3 regions of the Variovorax sp. PDC80 genome follow, and region 2 is predicted to be linked to each of the others. Evidence: predicted binding sites of a transcription regulator. Region 2 holds the regulator's gene; each other region holds the start of a gene.

Region 1 (5,550 bases), on a different contig from region 2:
GCCTGCGGCGGAAACGGCCCGGCCAGCGCGCTGGCCTGCGCGTTCGCGGCCTGCACCACCAGCCGGAAATGCGTGCCGCGGCCCAGGCGCGAATGCATCTGCACCGGATGGCCGAGCAGGCGCGAGAGACGCTGCACGATCGACAGCCCGATGCCCAGCCCGTGCGAGCGGTCGCGGCCCGGGTTGTCGACCTGGTAGAACTCCTCGAAGATCCGGCCCGACTGCTCGGGCGCGATGCCGATGCCGGTGTCGCGCACCTCGATCCAGACGGTCTCGCCGCGGTCGCGCGCGATCACCGTCACGCCGCCGCTGGCGGTGTACTTGAGCGCGTTGTCCATCAGGTTCGACAGCATGCGGTGCAGCAGTTGCGGATCGCTGCGCACCCACAGCCCGCTGGCGCGCACGCGCAGCTGCAGCGACTTCTGCTCGGCGCGCGCCGAGAAGGTGTGGTTGAGCGGCAGGAACAGCGCGTCGAGCTGCACCGCCTGCACCTCGGGCACGACCACGCCGGCGTCGAGCCGCGAGACGTCGAGCATGGTGTCGAGCGAGGCGCCGAGCGCGTTCACGGCGCGCATCAGCCGTTCGGCATTGCGGCCTTCGGGTCGGTTGCGCAGTTCGTTCTCGAGCGCCGCGCCGAACAGCGCGATGGCGTGCAGCGGCTGGCGCAGGTCGTGGCTCGCGGTGCCGAGGAAGCGGGTCTTCTCGAGGCTGGCGCGCTCGGTGGCCGCGATCTGCTCGCCCAGGCGCGCGGCCAGCGCCTCGTTCTCGAAGCGCAGCATGAGCGAGTCGGTCAGGAGCCGGTGCTGGCGGATGCCCGCATGCAGGGTCAGCATCAGGTAGGCCGCGCCGGCCGCGGCCAGGAACAGGTGCAGCCCGTCGCCCTGCCAGGCCAGCGCGGTGATCATGCCCAGCGACATCGGCAGCGTGTAGCCGAACAGCGCCGGCTTCAGCGGCCACAGCGACTGCGAGGCACGCGCGCAGCTGCCGACGATGACCGCCATCAGCAGCGAGGTCATCGGCAGGTTGCCGGCCGGCACGACCAGCCAGGGCACGACGGCCGTGACCATGCTGACCAGCGTGACCAGGCGCGAGATCTTGCGCGCCCAGTACGGGCTCTCGACGGCCGGCCGCGCCGGATACCAGCGCGGCGTGAAGAAGACGTAGATGTCGGCCAGCACCATGCCGGCCATCCAGAACAGCAGCCGCGGGTCGTGCAGCTGCGCGTAGAGGATGGCGCCGAACACCGCCACGAAGCACAGGTGGGTCAGCGTCGAGGCGCTGTAGGTGTCGTAGACCGAGGCGACGTGTTCGCGCAGCACGCGCTGGCCGAGAACGACGTCGGCGGCCGGGTCGTTCAGCACCGCGCGCCGTTCAATGCAGGGTGCTGATCAACTGGGCCCGCGAGCGCATGCCGAACAGCAGCAGGATGGTCGACACGTGGTTCTTCACCGTGCCTTCGCTCAGGTTGGCGAGCTGGGCGATCTCCTTGTTCGCCTTGCCCTCGAGCACCCACTGCAGCACCTGCATCTGGCGCGGCGTGAGTTCCTGCCAGGCGCTGGCGTGGGCGAACTCGGCATAGCCCGTGAGCGCCTTCGGCACGGCCGGCGGCGGCGACTGCGCGGCATCGGGGTCGAGCAGGCCGCAGGCGCGGATGAAGCTCACCACTTCCTTGAGGTCGGCCGACTTGGGCAGGAAAGCGCTCGCGCCCAGCGCCAGCACGCCCTGCGCCAGGGTGCTGTTGCCGGTGCCCGAGAGCACCACGATGCGGGCCTCGGGATAGCGCAGGCGGAACTCGGCCAGGCCGCTCAGGCCATGGGTGTCGGGCAGCGCGAGGTCGAGCAGCACCAGGCCGATCGCGTCCTGGTGCGCCTCGTAGAGCTTGAGCGCGTCGGCAACGTTGCCGGCCTCGTAGACCTCGATCGCGGCGCCCGAGGAGGTCGCCTGGGCCTGGACCAGCGCGCAGACGCCGAGCCGCAGCAGGTCGTGGTCGTCGACCACCAGGATCGCGGTGCGGCCGCGCGGCGCGATGCCGGCCTGCGCCGCCGAGGACGGGGGAGTGGAGGAGGAAGAGGGATCGAGCGGAGCCACGCGCCGCATCTTAGCGGTGCACCCAGGGCGCGACAGTGCCGGAAGTCATGGCGATCCCCGCGATGGCCGCTCGGTGTAATGCTATTGTTTATATAGCACTTGCCAGCGAAGCCGGCGCGGGGCACCATCGGCGGATTCCATCGCGGGCCGCAACGAACGGCCCGCACGAGCCACGGAGACATGCCATGCCGCACACCGCCACCGCCCACGCGCCCGAGGCCGCCAGCGACCGCAAGGTCGACCGCCTGCTGGCCCACTACGAACAGAGCCACCGGCACCCGACCAACGAGCTGATCCACTTCGTCGCGATCCCCGCGATCATGGTCAGCCTGGTCGGGCTGATCTTCGCGATCCACCCCTGGGCCGCCTACGCCTTCCTGCTGGCCAGCCTCGTCTACTACCTGACGCTGCGCTCGCCGGTCTTCCTGCTCGCGATGGGCATCCAGACCGCCATCCTGCTGGCGCTGGTCCATGCCATGGGCAGCCTTGTGTTGCCGATTTCCGCCGCCATCTTCGTGGTGGCCTGGATCTTCCAGTTCATCGGCCACAAGATCGAGGGACGGAAACCTTCGTTCTTCGAAGACATCCAATACCTCTGGGTCGGGCCGCTGTTCGTGGTGTCCAAGCTGCTGCTGAAACTGGGCATTCGCTGGTAAGTACCCGCTTACGGGGCTTTGCCGGCTGCAAGTCGGACAAGACCGAGGTCCTTCGGGGCCGCCGGCCGACAGCCCTTGCCTATCGGCCCGATAGAGACTTTAGGGGAACCCTTGCCTTAGCACTCCCTCTAACCGAGTGCTAATATGGCCAATACGAAGGAGTTTCCCCTGATGACATCCCTGTCTGGAGCCTCTGCCAACCAGCTCGCCGTCGCCAACCCCTGGTCGATGGTGCCCCCGCTGGGTAACCTGGATGCTTACATTTCGGCCGCCAACCGCCTGCCGCTGCTCACCCTCGAGGAAGAGCAGGGCTTCGCCCGCCGTTTGCGCGACCACAACGACCTCGAAGCGGCCGGTGCGCTGATCCTTTCGCACCTGCGCCTCGTGGTGTCCATCTCCCGCCAGTACCTGGGCTACGGGCTGCCGCACGGCGACCTGATCCAGGAAGGCAACGTCGGCCTGATGAAGGCCGTGAAGCGTTTCGACCCCGACCAGGGCGTGCGGCTGGTGAGCTACGCCATGCACTGGATCAAGGCCGAGATCCACGAGTACATCCTGAAGAACTGGCGCATGGTCAAGGTCGCGACGACCAAGGCCCAGCGCAAGCTGTTCTTCAACCTGCGCTCGATGAAGCAGGGCTTCAAGGCCGACTCGGCCGCGGCCGACACCGGCACGCACCGCGAAACGCTGAGCGCCGACGAGGTGACGCAGATGGCCGCGCGCCTGAACGTGAAGCCCGAGGAAGTGCTCGAGATGGAAACCCGGCTCTCGGGCGGCGACGTGCTGCTCGACCCGAGCCCGAACGACGACGGCGAGGAAGCCTTCGGCCCGATCGCCTACCTGGCCGACGCGACGCAGGAACCGACCGCGCTGCTCGAATCGCAGCAGCGCGACCGCCTGTCGAGCGATGGCATCGCGACCGCGCTCGAGGCCCTCGACGCGCGCAGCCGCCGCATCGTGGAAGAGCGCTGGCTCAAGGTCAACGACGACGGCTCGGGCGGCATGACCTTGCACGACCTGGCCGCGGTCTATGGCGTGAGCGCCGAGCGCATTCGCCAGATCGAGGTGGCCGCGATGAAGAAGATGAAGAAGGCGCTGGCCGATTACGCCTGATCGGCTTCTTCCGCCCCTTCGAACGAGCCCGGCCCCGCGCCGGGCTTTTTCATGGGCGCGCTTCGTTCAGCCCGAGGTCTTGGCGAGGGTGCGCAGCGCGCGCTTGGCGATGTAGCGCGTCTCGGGCGTGTTCGATTCCTTCACCCAGCGCGCGCACACGCCGTCGACCCACTCCGCCTGCGTCTTGCTCGCGTCGTTGAGCCAGTTGGCGACCGAGTTCTGCACGTAGCGGCTGCCGTCGGCGCGCAGCGGTTCGAGCAGCGGCAGCGCGCGCCAGGGCTCGGCCTTCAGCGCCTCGATCTGCGCGCACCACACGCCGCGCGGGCGCGTGAGTTCGCTCGCGAAGCGGCGGATGTTCGGATCGTCGTCGCGCACCCACGGCTGCAGCAGCGCGAGCGCCTCGTCGAGCGAGCCGACGACCGCGTCGCGCACCGCCATCCAGGCGATCTCGCGCACGCCGAAATGCGGATCGGCCGCAAAGCGCCGCACCGCCTCGAGCTGGCCGGCCAGCGGCAATTGCGAGAGCGTGACCCACTGTGCCGCCCAGCAGCGCGCGACGTCGCTGGCATGCGTGGCAAGCCGGTGCGCGACCGCATCGCGTTCGTCGTGCAGCGCGGCGAGGTCGTACAGCGCCCGCGCGATGTGGCCGTGCCGCTGCATCGGCTTGAAGGCACTCAGCATCGCCAACGTGTCGACCAGCCGCTCGCTCGCCGCGTCGAGGCCGATGTGGCCCGCCACGCTGCGCGCCAGCTGCGGCAGTTCGAGCGCGAGGAATTCGTTGAGGTTGACGGTCTCGATCAGCCCGTCGTTGAGCGCATGCAGCACCTCGGGCGGGATCAGCGCGATGCGGAACGCGCCCTTGCGTGCCTTCAGGTGCGCCACCGCCGCGATGGCCGTGGCGAGGCTCTCGGCGTCCGCTCCGGGCGCCATCGACTCAGGCCGCCAGCAGGGTCTTGATGTCGGCCACCATCGGCGGCACGCCGGCCCCGTAGCGCGCGTACAGCCGCAGCCGGCCCTGCGGGTCGTAGACGAAGCTCGCGGCCGAGTGGTCCATCGAGTAGCTGGTGGGCGTCTTGCCGTCGACCTTCTTGTAGTAGACCTTGAAGTCCTTGGTCGTGGCGACCAGCTCGTCGGCCGTCGGGATCAGCGCGACGAAGCTGGGGTCGAAGGCGCCCATGTAGGCCTTCATCACCTCGGGCGTATCGCGTGCCGGGTCGACCGTGACGAACACCACCTGCAGCTTGTCGCCGTCGGCGCCGAGCTGCTGCTTGACCTGCGCCATCTCGGTCATGGTGGTCGGGCAGACGTCGGGGCACTGCGCGTAGCCGAAGAACAGCACGACCACCTTGCCCTTGAAGTCGGCCATGGTGCGCAGCTTGCCGTCGGCATCCTTGAGCGAGAAGTCGCGCGCGTAGTCGGCGCCCGTGATGTCGACCGCATTGAAGCTCTGCTTGGTCTCGTTGCAGCCCGCGAGCCCCAGCCCCACGGTGGCGGACACGGCCGTCCAGCCCGCGCCGGCGGCGATCAACTTCAGGGCATTGCGCTTGTTCATGGGTCAGCGGAGGTAATGGTCGACGAGCAAGGCCGCGAACAGCACGCTCAGGTGGATCAGCGAGAACCGGAAGGTCTTGCGCGCCAGGGTGTCGGAGTAGTTGCGCCACAGCGCGAAGGCGTAGCCCGTAAAGCCCACGCT
Region 2 (5,550 bases):
GGTCGCTTTGCGCGTCGAGGGCCTGCAGCTCGGCCTGCCAGCCGGCCAGCAGCGCCGGCAGCTCGACCGGCGGGCGCTTGTAGCGGCGCGCCAGCGACATCCACAGGCTCATGCGTTCGTCGAGTTCGGCCAGACGCTGCGGGTCGGTGTCGGCGTCGCGCAGGTAACCGTGCAGCGAGTGCGCGGCGTCGGCGGCCTGCGCGATGCTCGAGGACAGCACCTCGCCGAGCGCGCGGAACTCGGGCTCGATGTGTTCGCAGTTCTGCAGCAGCGTGACCGCGCGCGAGAGCGCGGCCAGCGCGCCGTTGTCCTCGTCCTCGAGCGCGTGGCTGGCGCCCTGGGCGGCGTCGATCAGCGCCTGCGCGTTCGAGATGCGCGTGTGGCTTCCCGACAGTTCTTCCCATTCGTCGGCGCCGGGCGCGAGCTTCGCGACCTCCGAGATCTGCCACTGCAGCCGTTCGCGCTCGCGCTGCAGCGAATCCTGCGTGCCGCGCGCACGCTCGAGCGCGGACAGCGCCTGGCGCCAGCCCTGCCAGGCGGCGTCGAGCGCATCGATGCGCACGCCGGCGTAGGCATCGAGCAGGCCGCGCACCGCGTCGGGCCGCGTGAGGCTCTGCCAGGCGTGCTGGCCATGGATGTCGAGCAGCCGGTCGCCGATGTCGCGCAGCTGCGTCGCGGTGGCGGGGCTGCCGTTGATCCAGCCGCGGCTGCGGCCCTGCAGGTCGACGGTGCGGCGCAGCAGCAGGGCATCGCCCGGCTCGAAGCCGCCTTCGTCGAGCCACGCCACGAAGGCCGGGTCGTGGTCGAACTCCGCGCTCACGTCGAGCCGCTCGGCGCCTTCGCGCACCGCGCCCGCATCGGCGCGGTTGCCGAGCGCGAGCTGCAGCGCGTCGATCAGGATGGATTTGCCCGCGCCGGTTTCGCCGGTCAGCACCGTGAAGCCGTCGGACAGGTCGATCTCCAGGGATCGCACGATCACGAAATCGCGCAGTGCGATGCGTCTGAGCGCCATCTCAGGAACCTCCTTCGTTCCAATGCAGTTTCTTGCGCAGCGTGTCGAAATAGCTCCAGCCGCGCGGGTGCAGGAAGCGCACCCGGAAATCGGAGCGGCGCACCACCACGCGGTCGCCGATCGCGAGCGAGGCCAGCGATTGCATGTCGAAATTCGCGCTGGCATCGCGCCCGCCCACGAGCTCGATCACGATCTCGTCGGCATCGGGCAGCAGCACCGGGCGGTTTGACAGCGTGTGCGGCGCGATCGGCACCAGCACCCAGCCCGGCACCGCCGGATGCAGCAGCGGCCCGCCGGCCGACAGCGCATAGGCCGTCGAACCCGTGGGCGACGCGATGATCAGGCCGTCGGCGCGCTGGTTGGCCACGAAATGCTTGCCCACCGATACCCGCAGCTCGACCATGCCCGAGGTCGCGCCGCGGTTGACCACCACGTCGTTCATCGCGAGCGCATCGAACACCACGGCGCCGTCGCGCATCACCTGCGCGTGCATCAGGCTGCGGTGGTCTTCCTCGTATTCGCCGGCCAGCATCGGGATCAGCGTGGCCTGGAAGTTGTCGAGCGGAATGTCGGTGATGAAGCCGAGCCGGCCCCGGTTGATGCCGATCAGCGGGATGCCGAAGGCCGCGAGCTGCCGGCCGATGCCGAGCATGGTGCCGTCGCCGCCGACCACCAGGCCGAGGTCGCACTGCTGGCCGATCTGCTCGACCGTGAGGGCCTCGTAGCGGTCGCCGGTGGGCAGGGCCTGGGCCGGTTCGTCGTCGCCGCGCGGCTGTTCGACGTAGACCTTGCAGCCCTGGGATTCGAGAAAACTCGCAATGCCCTCCATCACGCTGTCGCGCTCGCCGCACCGGGCTCCGGAAGCCTGGTATTTGCCGATCAGCGCGACGTGACGAAAGGGAGAGGTCATGGCTACAAATTACAACACTAAAATCTTGCAATGCTGGACGACCGCGCCAAGTTGCTGCTCAAGACGCTCGTCGAGCGCTACATCGCCGAAGGCCAGCCTGTCGGCTCGCGAACGCTCTCGCGTTCCTCGGGCCTGGACCTCTCGCCCGCGACCATCCGCAACGTCATGTCGGACCTCGAGTCGCTCGGGCTGATCGCCAGTCCGCACACCTCGGCCGGCCGCGTGCCCACGGCGCGCGGCTACAGGCTTTTCGTCGACACCATGCTCACCGCGCAGCGCGAGCACCTGGCCGCGCCGAGCCTCGCGCCCGACCAGCCGCAGCGCGTGATCGCCAACGCGGCGCACCTGCTGTCGAACCTCTCGCAGTTCGTCGGCGTGGTGATGGCGCCACGGCGCTCGTCGGTGTTCAAGCAGATCGAGTTCCTGCGCCTGTCGGACCGCCGGCTGCTGGTGATCATCGTCTCGCCCGAAGGCGACGTGCAGAACCGCGTGATCTTTCCCGAGGCCGACTACTCGCAGTCGCAGCTGGTCGAGGCCGCGAACTACATCAACGCCCACTATGCGGGCCTGACGATCGAGCAGGTGCGCGACCGGCTGCAGTCCGAGGTCGACACGCTGCGCGGCGAGATCGCGGCGCTGATGCAGGCGGCCGTGAAGGTCAGTTCTGACGTGCTGAGCGAATCGCAGGAGGACGACGTCGTGATCTCGGGCGAGCGCAACCTGCTCGCGGTCAGCGACTTCTCGAGCGACATGGGGCAGTTGCGCCGCGCCTTCGAGCTCTTCGAGCAGAAGGCGCAGCTGATGCGGCTGCTCGACGTGTCGAGCAAGGCCGAGGGCGTGCGCATCTTCATTGGCGGCGAGAGCCAGGTGGTGCCGGTCGAGGAGCTGTCCATCGTCAGCGCCAACTACGAGGTCGACGGCCAGGTCGTGGGCACGCTGGGCGTGATCGGCCCGACGCGCATGCCCTACGAGCGCATGATCCAGATCGTCGACATCACTTCCAAGCTGGTCAGCAACGCGCTGAGCCACCGCAAGTAGCAAGGCGCCTTTTCGGCGCGAATAGAATCGAGCCCACGTGGGCCGTTAGCTCAGTTGGTTAGAGCAGCGGACTCATAATCCGTTGGTCGATGGTTCAAGCCCATCACGGCCTACCACCCGTATTTTTGAGATTTGTTTCGACGGATCGAAAAGGCCTCAAAAATACATGCTATGATAGCAAGCTGTGCGGCTGTAGCTCAGTTGGATAGAGTACTTGGCTACGAACCAAGGGGTCGTGGGTTCAATTCCTGCCAGCCGCACCACTCTTCAAGGGTCAACTCGGAAACGAGTTGACCCTTTTCTTTTTGGTACGAGGCTCGTCCGCGCGGCGGACGCCACGCTTCTCTTTCGATCTCCGGAGGCGTCGCTTGAACAAGGCATTCACCAAGGAAACGGATTCCGACGCGGACGACGACGGTGCCGACGGCGCGATGCCGCCGCTGCCCGCGGGCGGCAAGAACTACATCACCCCCGCCGGCTATGCGCGGCTGCGGACCGAGCTGCTGCAGCTGATGGACGAGGAGCGGCCCAAGGTGGTCGAGGCCGTGCACTGGGCCGCCAAGAACGGTGACCGCTCGGAGAACGGCGACTACCTCTACGGCAAGAAGCGGCTGCGCGAGATCGACCGCCGCATCCGCTTCCTCACCAAGCGCCTCGAAATTGCCGAGGTGACCGATCCCTCGGTGCACCACGGCAGCGACCAGGTCTTCTTCGGCGCCACGGTGCGCTACGCGGACGAGAACGGCGACGAGCGCAGCGTGACGATCCTCGGCATCGACGAGGCCGACAGCGCGCAGTCGCAGGTCAGCTGGATCTCGCCGATCGCGCGGGCGCTGCTGAAGGCGCGGGAGGGCGATGTGGTGAAGCTCGTCACGCCGGGCGGCACGCACGAGGTCGAGCTGCTGTCGGTCGCCTATCCGGCGCCGGGGCCGGGCGCCGCATAGAGGCTGGGCCGCAGGCGCGGCGCGGAATCAGGACGCGGGAACGGTGCGCGCCGCGGACAGCACCGAGGTGGTCCGGCGCACCGAGCGCAGCACCGCGTCCAGATGCGAGCGATCGCGCACCGCGATCACGAAGCGCAGATCGGTCGAATCCTGCGGCGTCTCGTCGGCCATCTCGACGTGGGTGATGTCGGCTTCGGCATCGGCCAGCGTCGCGGCCACGCGCGCCAGCACGCCCTTGTCGTTGCGCACGGTGATGATCACGCCGGTCTCGAAGGCGCGCGTCGGTTCGTCGGCCCACTCGACCGCGAAGAAGCGTTCGCTGTCCTTGTGGCGCAGGCGCTGGCCCACGCCGCAGGCCTCGGTGTGCACCACCAGGCCTTCGCCGTGGCCTAGGTAGCCCACGATCGGGTCGCCCGGGATCGGGCGGCAGCACAGCGCGAAGCGCACGGAAGAGTTCTCGCTGCCGTCAAGCGTGACGGCGCCCTGCGAGATGGTTTCATGCGAGATGAAGCGCTCGCGGCTCAGCAGCAGCGCGTCGGGGCGCTCGCCGAGCTCGGCCATGAGCGCCATCAGCCGCTTGGCCACGATGCTCGCGATGCGCTTGCCCAGGCCGATGTCGGTCAGCAGTTCGGCGCGCGTGCGGTTGCCGGTGAAGCGCAGCAGCTTTTCCCACAGCGGCTGGTGCTCCGCATCGTCCTCGGGCAGCTTGCTCAGGCCTTCGGCGCGCAGGGCCTGCGCCAGCAGCTTCTCGCCCAGGCCTTCGGATTCGGCATGGGCCAGGGTCTTGAGGTAGTGGCGGATCTTCGAGCGCGCACGGCCGGTCCGCACGAAGCCGAGCCAGGCCGGATTGGGCGTGGAGACCGGCGCGGTGATCACCTCGACCACGTCGCCGTTCTTGAGCTCGGTGCGCAGCGGCACCTGGTCGCCGTTGATGCGTGCGGCCGAGGTGTGGTCGCCGATGTTGCTGTGGATCGCGTAGGCGAAGTCGACCACGGTCGCGCCGCGCGGCAGCGCCATGATCTGGCTCTTGGGCGTGAAGACGTAGACGGCGTCGGGGAACAGGTCGACCTTGACGTGGTCCCAGAACTCCGCGGCATCGCGCGTCTCGTCCTGGATGTCGAGCAGCGACTGCAGCCACTTGGTGCCCAGGCGGTCGTTGCTGGCCGTGCTCGGGTCCGCGGCCTTGTAGAGCCAGTGCGCCGCCACGCCCGATTCGGCCACCACGTGCATGGCGTCGGTGCGCAGCTGGAATTCGACGCTGACGCCCGCCGGGCCCACCAGCGTGGTGTGCAGCGACTGGTAGCCGTTGAGCTTGGCGATCGCGATGTGGTCCTTGAACTTGCCCGGCAGCGGCTTGTACATCTGGTGCAGGATGCCCAGGCCGGTGTAGCAGGCGATCACGTTCGGCACGATCAGCCGGAAGCCGTAGATGTCGGTCACCTGGGCGAAGCTCAGGTGCTTTTCCTCCATCTTGCGGTAGATCGAATAGAGCGTCTTCTCGCGCCCCGCGATCCGCAGCGTCATGTGGGCGGCGGCGAAGGCGGTCTCGACCTCGCGCTGCACCTTCTGGATCAGGTCGCGCCGGCGGCCGCGCGCCTTGGCCACGGCCTTGGCCAGCGTGGCATAGCGCCACGGTTTGAGGTGCC
Region 3 (5,550 bases), on a different contig from region 2:
CACGCCCGGGCCCTTGCCGTACCACATGCCGAACACGGCCTCGACCTCGCGCTCGGGATCGGACTCCACACGCTGGGTGCCGAGCACCTGGGTGGCGGCCAGCTCCTCGTTGATGGCGGGCACGAAGCGCACGCCCTCCTGCTCGAAGCGGCTGCCGGCCTTCCAGATCGCCTGGTCGACCATGCCGAGCGGCGAGCCGCGGTAGCCGCTGACGAAGCCGCGGCTGTCGAGGCCGCGCGCGGCATCGCGCTGGCGCTGCATGCACAAGAGGCGCACCAGCGCCTGCGTGCCGGTGAGGAAGACCACGCCCGAGTTCGCCCAGAGGTTGTAGTCGAGCTGGTAGCCCGGACGGGCGAGGGTGGTCGTGGCGGCGGTTTCGGCGGCGCGGGTGGGGGCTGCGGCCGAAGAGAGGTCATTCGAATTCATTGCGAGATTGTTGTTCTCGCTCAGGAGGAATATTCTCTTGAATCACTACAGGGTGACCCTGGAATCAGGAATATCCATCTCGAAAATCGCCATGAACGACGAATTCATCCCTCTCGACCATCATTCGCTGCGCATCCTCGACGAGCTGCAGCGCGACGCGCGCCAGACCGTGCAGCAGATCGCCGACGCGGTGGGGCTGTCGCCCACGCCGTGCTGGCGCCGCATCAAGGACATGGAGGCCAGCGGCGTGATCCGCGGCTACACGGTGATCGTCGACCGCGAGAAGGTGGGGCTGAACCTCGCCGCCGTGACGGAGGTGAACCTCGACCGCCACAGCGAGGCCAAGGTGCGCGACTTCGAGCGTGCCGTGGCCGCGAGCCCGCAGGTGGTGCGTTGCGCCTCGGCCACCGGGCCGGCCGACTACATCCTCACGGTGCTGGTGCCCGACATCAAGCACTACGAGCAGTTCCTGCACACCACGCTGTTCGAGCAGGCCGGCGTGACGCACGTGCGCTCGGCGATCGTGCTGCGCGAGGTCAAGGCCGATGCGCCGCTGCCGATCGACATGGCGTCGACCGCGGCGGGGCCGCGGCGCAGGGCGCGCGGCTGAAGCGGCGCGCCCAAAGAAAAAGGCCGGGGCGAACCCCGGCCTTCCGTCGTGTCTGAACGACCCGCCCGTCGAACGCCGAAGCGCTCGCCGGGCGAGAGGCAATTACATGCCCATGCCGCCCATGCCACCCATGCCGCCCATGTCGGGCATGCCGCCGCCGGCAGGAGCGTCGTCCTTCGGAGCGTCAGCCACCATGGCTTCGGTCGTCAGCAGCAGCGAGGCCACCGAAGCGGCGTTCTGCAGCGCGGTGCGGGTCACCTTGGTCGGGTCCAGGATGCCCAGCTCGAGCATGTCGCCGTACGAGTCGTTGGCGGCATTGAAGCCGTAGTTGCCCTTGCCGGCCAGCACCGCGTTCACCACCACCGAGGCTTCGCCGCCGGCGTTGTTCACGATTTCGCGCAGGGGGGCTTCGATGGCCTTCAGGACCAGCTTGATGCCGGCGTCCTGGTCGGCGTTGTCGCCCTTCACGCGGTCGCCCACGGCTTGCTTGGCGCGCAGCAGGGCCACGCCACCACCGGCAACCACGCCTTCTTCCACTGCAGCGCGGGTGGCGTGCAGGGCGTCTTCGACGCGAGCCTTCTTTTCCTTCATTTCGACTTCGGTGGCAGCGCCGACCTTGATCACTGCAACGCCGCCGGCCAGCTTGGCCACGCGCTCTTGCAGCTTTTCACGGTCGTAGTCGCTGGTCGCTTCCTCGATCTGCACGCGCACTTGCTTCACGCGGGCTTCGATGTCGGCAGCAGCGCCCGAACCGTCGATGATGATGGTGTTTTCCTTGCCCACTTCGATGCGCTTGGCCTGGCCCAGGTCGGCCAGCGTCACCTTCTCGAGGGTCAGGCCGACTTCTTCGGCGATGACCTTGCCGCCCGTCAGGATGGCGATGTCTTCGAGCATGGCCTTGCGGCGGTCGCCGAAGCCAGGCGCCTTGACGGCCACGACCTTCAGGATGCCGCGGATCGTGTTCACGACCAGCGTCGCCAGGGCTTCGCCCTCGACTTCTTCGGCAATGATCAGCAGCGGACGACCGGCCTTGGCGACTTGTTCCAGCGTGGGGAGCAGGTCACGGATGTTGCTGATCTTCTTGTCGAACAGCAGCACGAAGGGGTTGTCGAGCAGCGCCGATTGCTTCTCGGGGTTGTTGATGAAGTAGGGCGACAGGTAGCCGCGGTCGAATTGCATGCCTTCGACGACGTCCAGTTCGCTGTCCAGCGACTTGCCGTCTTCGACGGTGATCACGCCTTCCTTGCCGACCTTGTCCATCGCGTCGGCGATGAGCTTGCCGATGGTTTCGTCGCTGTTGGCCGAGATCGAGCCGACTTGAGCGATTTCCTTCGACGTGGTGGTGGGCTTCGAAGCCTTCTTCAGCTCTTCGACCAGGGCCGTCACGGCCTTGTCGATGCCGCGCTTCAGGTCCATCGGGTTGATGCCGGCGGCCACGTACTTGAAGCCTTCGCGCACGATGGCTTGTGCCAGCACGGTCGCGGTGGTGGTGCCGTCACCGGCGTTGTCCGAAGTCTTGGAAGCCACTTCCTTCACGAGCTGGGCGCCCATGTTCTGCAGCTTGTCCTTGAGTTCGATTTCCTTCGCGACCGACACACCGTCCTTGGTCACGGTGGGGGCGCCGAACGAGCGCTCGAGCACCACGTTGCGGCCCTTGGGGCCCAGGGTCACTTTGACCGCGTTGGCCAGGATGTTCACACCCTCGACCATGCGTGCGCGGGCTTCTCCGCCGAAGACGACGTCTTTTGCTGCCATGTTTGTTTACTCCGAATAGGATGGGTGGATTACTTCTCGACGACCGCGAACAGGTCGTCTTCCTTCATGACGAGCAGCTCGTCGCCATCGACCTTGACGGTCTGGCCGCTGTACTTGCCGAACAGGACGCGGTCGCCGACCTTCACGGTCAGGGCCGACAGGTCGCCCTTGTCATTGCGCTTGCCCGGGCCCACGGCCAGGACTTCACCCTGATCGGGCTTCTCGGCGGCGGCGTCGGGGATGACGATGCCCGAGGCAGTCTTGGTTTCGCTGTCGATACGCTTGACGATCACGCGATCGGCCAAAGGACGAAGTTTCATTGCATCTCCTGGATAAGAAACTGGGTGGTGGTTTTTTGGGCGCCCATCCTGCAGGACCGGTTGCCCGTCGACTGGAGGCGAGGCTTGTTAGCACTCAACCACAGCGAGTGCTAATCATAAGGGCAATCGCCGGGGTTTCAAGCGCCGGGGCGGGTTGCGCGGGAAGTCGGTTGCCACGATTCAATATTTCAACGATGATTGAAATATGGAAGAAGAAGCCGTCATCCGCGCCCTCATGGCCCTCGCGCAGAGCGTGCGCCTGCGCGTGTTTCGCGCGCTGGTCGTGGCCGGCCCGCAGGGCATGACGCCCGGCGCGCTGACCGAAACGCTGGGCGTTCCGGCCACGGGCCTGTCGTTCCACCTCAAGGAGCTGGGCCGCGCGGGCCTCGTGTCGCAGGAGCGGCAGGGACGCCACCTGATCTACCGCGCCTCGTTCGACCAGATGAACGGGCTGCTGGCCTATCTGAGCGAGAACTGCTGCCAGGGGCAGCCCTGCGAAGTCGATGCGCAAGGCGCGTCCTGCGACTGCTGACGGTCGGCGCCGCATCGTTTCCTCGCCCCATGCTCACCGCCGTTCTCATCTTTCTCGCGACCCTGGTGCTCGTCATCTGGCAGCCCCGCGGCCTCGGCATCGGATGGAGCGCCGCGCTGGGCGCACTGGTGGCCCTGGCCCTCGGCGTGGTGCATCTGCCCGACGTCGTGCGGGTCTGGCAGATCGTCTGGAATGCCACCGGGACCTTCATCGCCGTGATCGTCATCAGCCTGTTGCTCGACGAGGCCGGCTTCTTCGAATGGGCCGCGCTGCACGTCGCGCGCTGGGGCGGCGGCAACGGCGGCCGGCTGTTCGCCTTCATCGTGCTGCTCGGCGCGGCCGTCTCGGCGCTGTTCGCCAACGACGGCGCCGCGCTGATCCTCACGCCGATCGTGATGGCCATGCTGGTGGCACTGGGCTTCACGCCGGCCACCACGCTGGCCTTCGTGATGGCGGCCGGCTTCATCGCCGACACCGCGAGCCTGCCGCTGATCGTGTCGAACCTCGTCAACATCGTCTCGGCCGACTTCTTCGGGATCGGCTTCAACGCGTATGCGGCGGTGATGGTGCCGGTCAACCTCGCGGCGGTGGTCGCCAGCCTGCTGGCCTTGCTGCTCTACTTTCGCCGCGACATCCCCGCGCGCTACGACGCCAGCCGCTTGAAGCGCCCGGCCGATGCCATCCGCGACCCGGCCACCTTTCGCGCGGGCTGGGTCGTGCTGGCGCTGCTGCTCATCGGCTTCTTCGGCCTGGAGCCGCTCGGCGTGCCGGTCAGCGCCGTGGCGGCCGTTGGCGCGCTGCTGCTGCTGGCCGTGGCGGCCCGCGGGGAGGTCATCGCCACGCGCAAGGTGCTGCGCGGCGCGCCCTGGCAGATCGTCGTGTTCTCGCTGGGCATGTACCTGGTGGTCTACGGCCTGCGCAATGCCGGCCTGACCGAGCAGATCTCGACGCTGCTCGACGTGTTCGCGCAAGGCGGCATCTGGGGCGCGGCTCTGGGCACGGGCTTCCTGGCGGCCGCGCTGTCTTCCGTCATGAACAACATGCCGACGGTGCTGATCGGCGCGCTCTCCATCGATGCTTCGGGCGCCACCGGCGTGGTGAAGGAGGCGATGGTCTACGCCAACGTCATCGGCTGCGACCTGGGCCCGAAGATCACGCCGATCGGCAGCCTCGCCACCTTGCTGTGGCTGCACGTGCTCGCGAAGAAGGGCATCACCATCGGCTGGGGCTACTACTTCAAGGTGGGCGTCGTCATGACGGTGCCCGTGCTCGCCCTGACCCTCGCCGCGCTCGCACTGCGCCTGAGCTTCGGCTGATCTGCTTTCTCACCAGCGACATCCCTCCCATCCATGAGCGACATCACGATCTATCACAACCCCGACTGCGGCACCTCGCGCAACGTGCTCGCGCTGATCCGCAACAGCGGCGAGGAGCCGACCGTCATCGAGTACCTCAAGCATCCGCCGGACCGCGCAACGCTCGAGCAACTGGTCGCCGACATGGGCATCGGCGTGCGCGACCTGCTGCGCCAGAAGGGCACGCCCCACGACGAGCTCGGGCTGGCCGATGCGAAGTGGACCGATGCGGAACTGATCGGCTTCATGCTCGCGCACCCGATCCTCATCAACCGCCCGATCGTCGTCACGCCGTTGGGCACGCGCCTGTGCCGGCCATCGGAGGCCGTGCTCGACCTGCTGCCGCACGCCCAGCGCGGCGCGTTCTCGAAGGAAGACGGCGAGCCCGTCATCGATGCGAAAGGCCAGCGTGTCGCCAAGCCCTGACCTGCCGAACCTGGATGCGGAGGCCTTCCGGCTGCCGGACCCACAGCAGCTGTGGCCCGCCGAGCGCTCGACGCACGCGCCGCGCATCCTGCTGCTCTATGGCTCGGTCCGCGAGCGCTCGTACAG

The links. Region 2 encodes HrcA, which represses chaperone genes, less so after heat shock. Its sites were predicted from a motif close to TTAGCACTCNNNNNNNNNGAGTGCTAA; they were not measured.
Region 1: the regulator HrcA is predicted to act here: its motif matches at 2,861-2,887, upstream of rpoH (RNA polymerase sigma factor RpoH).
Region 3: the regulator HrcA is predicted to act here: its motif matches at 3,199-3,225, upstream of BM109_RS32100 (co-chaperone GroES).

The regions. Positions count from the first base shown of each region.
Region 1 is NZ_FOWG01000008.1:26,010-31,559, forward strand. Features, by position in the region: gene BM109_RS22440 (ATP-binding response regulator) at 1-1,361, opposite strand, end outside; gene BM109_RS22445 (response regulator transcription factor) at 1,372-2,097, opposite strand; gene BM109_RS22450 (Mpo1 family 2-hydroxy fatty acid dioxygenase) at 2,274-2,744, shown strand; gene rpoH (RNA polymerase sigma factor RpoH) at 2,916-3,857, shown strand; gene BM109_RS22460 (DNA alkylation repair protein) at 3,924-4,787, opposite strand; gene BM109_RS22465 (SCO family protein) at 4,792-5,409, opposite strand; gene cyoE (heme o synthase) at 5,413-5,550, opposite strand, start outside.
Region 2 is NZ_FOWG01000001.1:1,192,773-1,198,322, reverse strand. Features, by position in the region: gene recN (DNA repair protein RecN) at 1-1,012, opposite strand, end outside; gene BM109_RS05495 (NAD kinase) at 1,014-1,922, opposite strand; gene hrcA (heat-inducible transcriptional repressor HrcA) at 1,953-2,960, shown strand; tRNA gene BM109_RS05485 (tRNA-Ile) at 3,000-3,076, shown strand; tRNA gene BM109_RS05480 (tRNA-Arg) at 3,147-3,223, shown strand; gene greB (transcription elongation factor GreB) at 3,329-3,904, shown strand; gene BM109_RS05470 (RelA/SpoT family protein) at 3,932-5,550, opposite strand, start outside.
Region 3 is NZ_FOWG01000013.1:221,461-227,010, reverse strand. Features, by position in the region: gene BM109_RS32115 (indolepyruvate ferredoxin oxidoreductase family protein) at 1-426, opposite strand, end outside; gene BM109_RS32110 (Lrp/AsnC family transcriptional regulator) at 518-1,036, shown strand; gene groL (chaperonin GroEL) at 1,139-2,791, opposite strand; gene BM109_RS32100 (co-chaperone GroES) at 2,821-3,111, opposite strand; gene BM109_RS32095 (ArsR/SmtB family transcription factor) at 3,317-3,643, shown strand; gene BM109_RS32090 (arsenic transporter) at 3,673-4,959, shown strand; gene arsC (arsenate reductase (glutaredoxin)) at 4,993-5,424, shown strand; gene arsH (arsenical resistance protein ArsH) at 5,393-5,550, shown strand, end outside.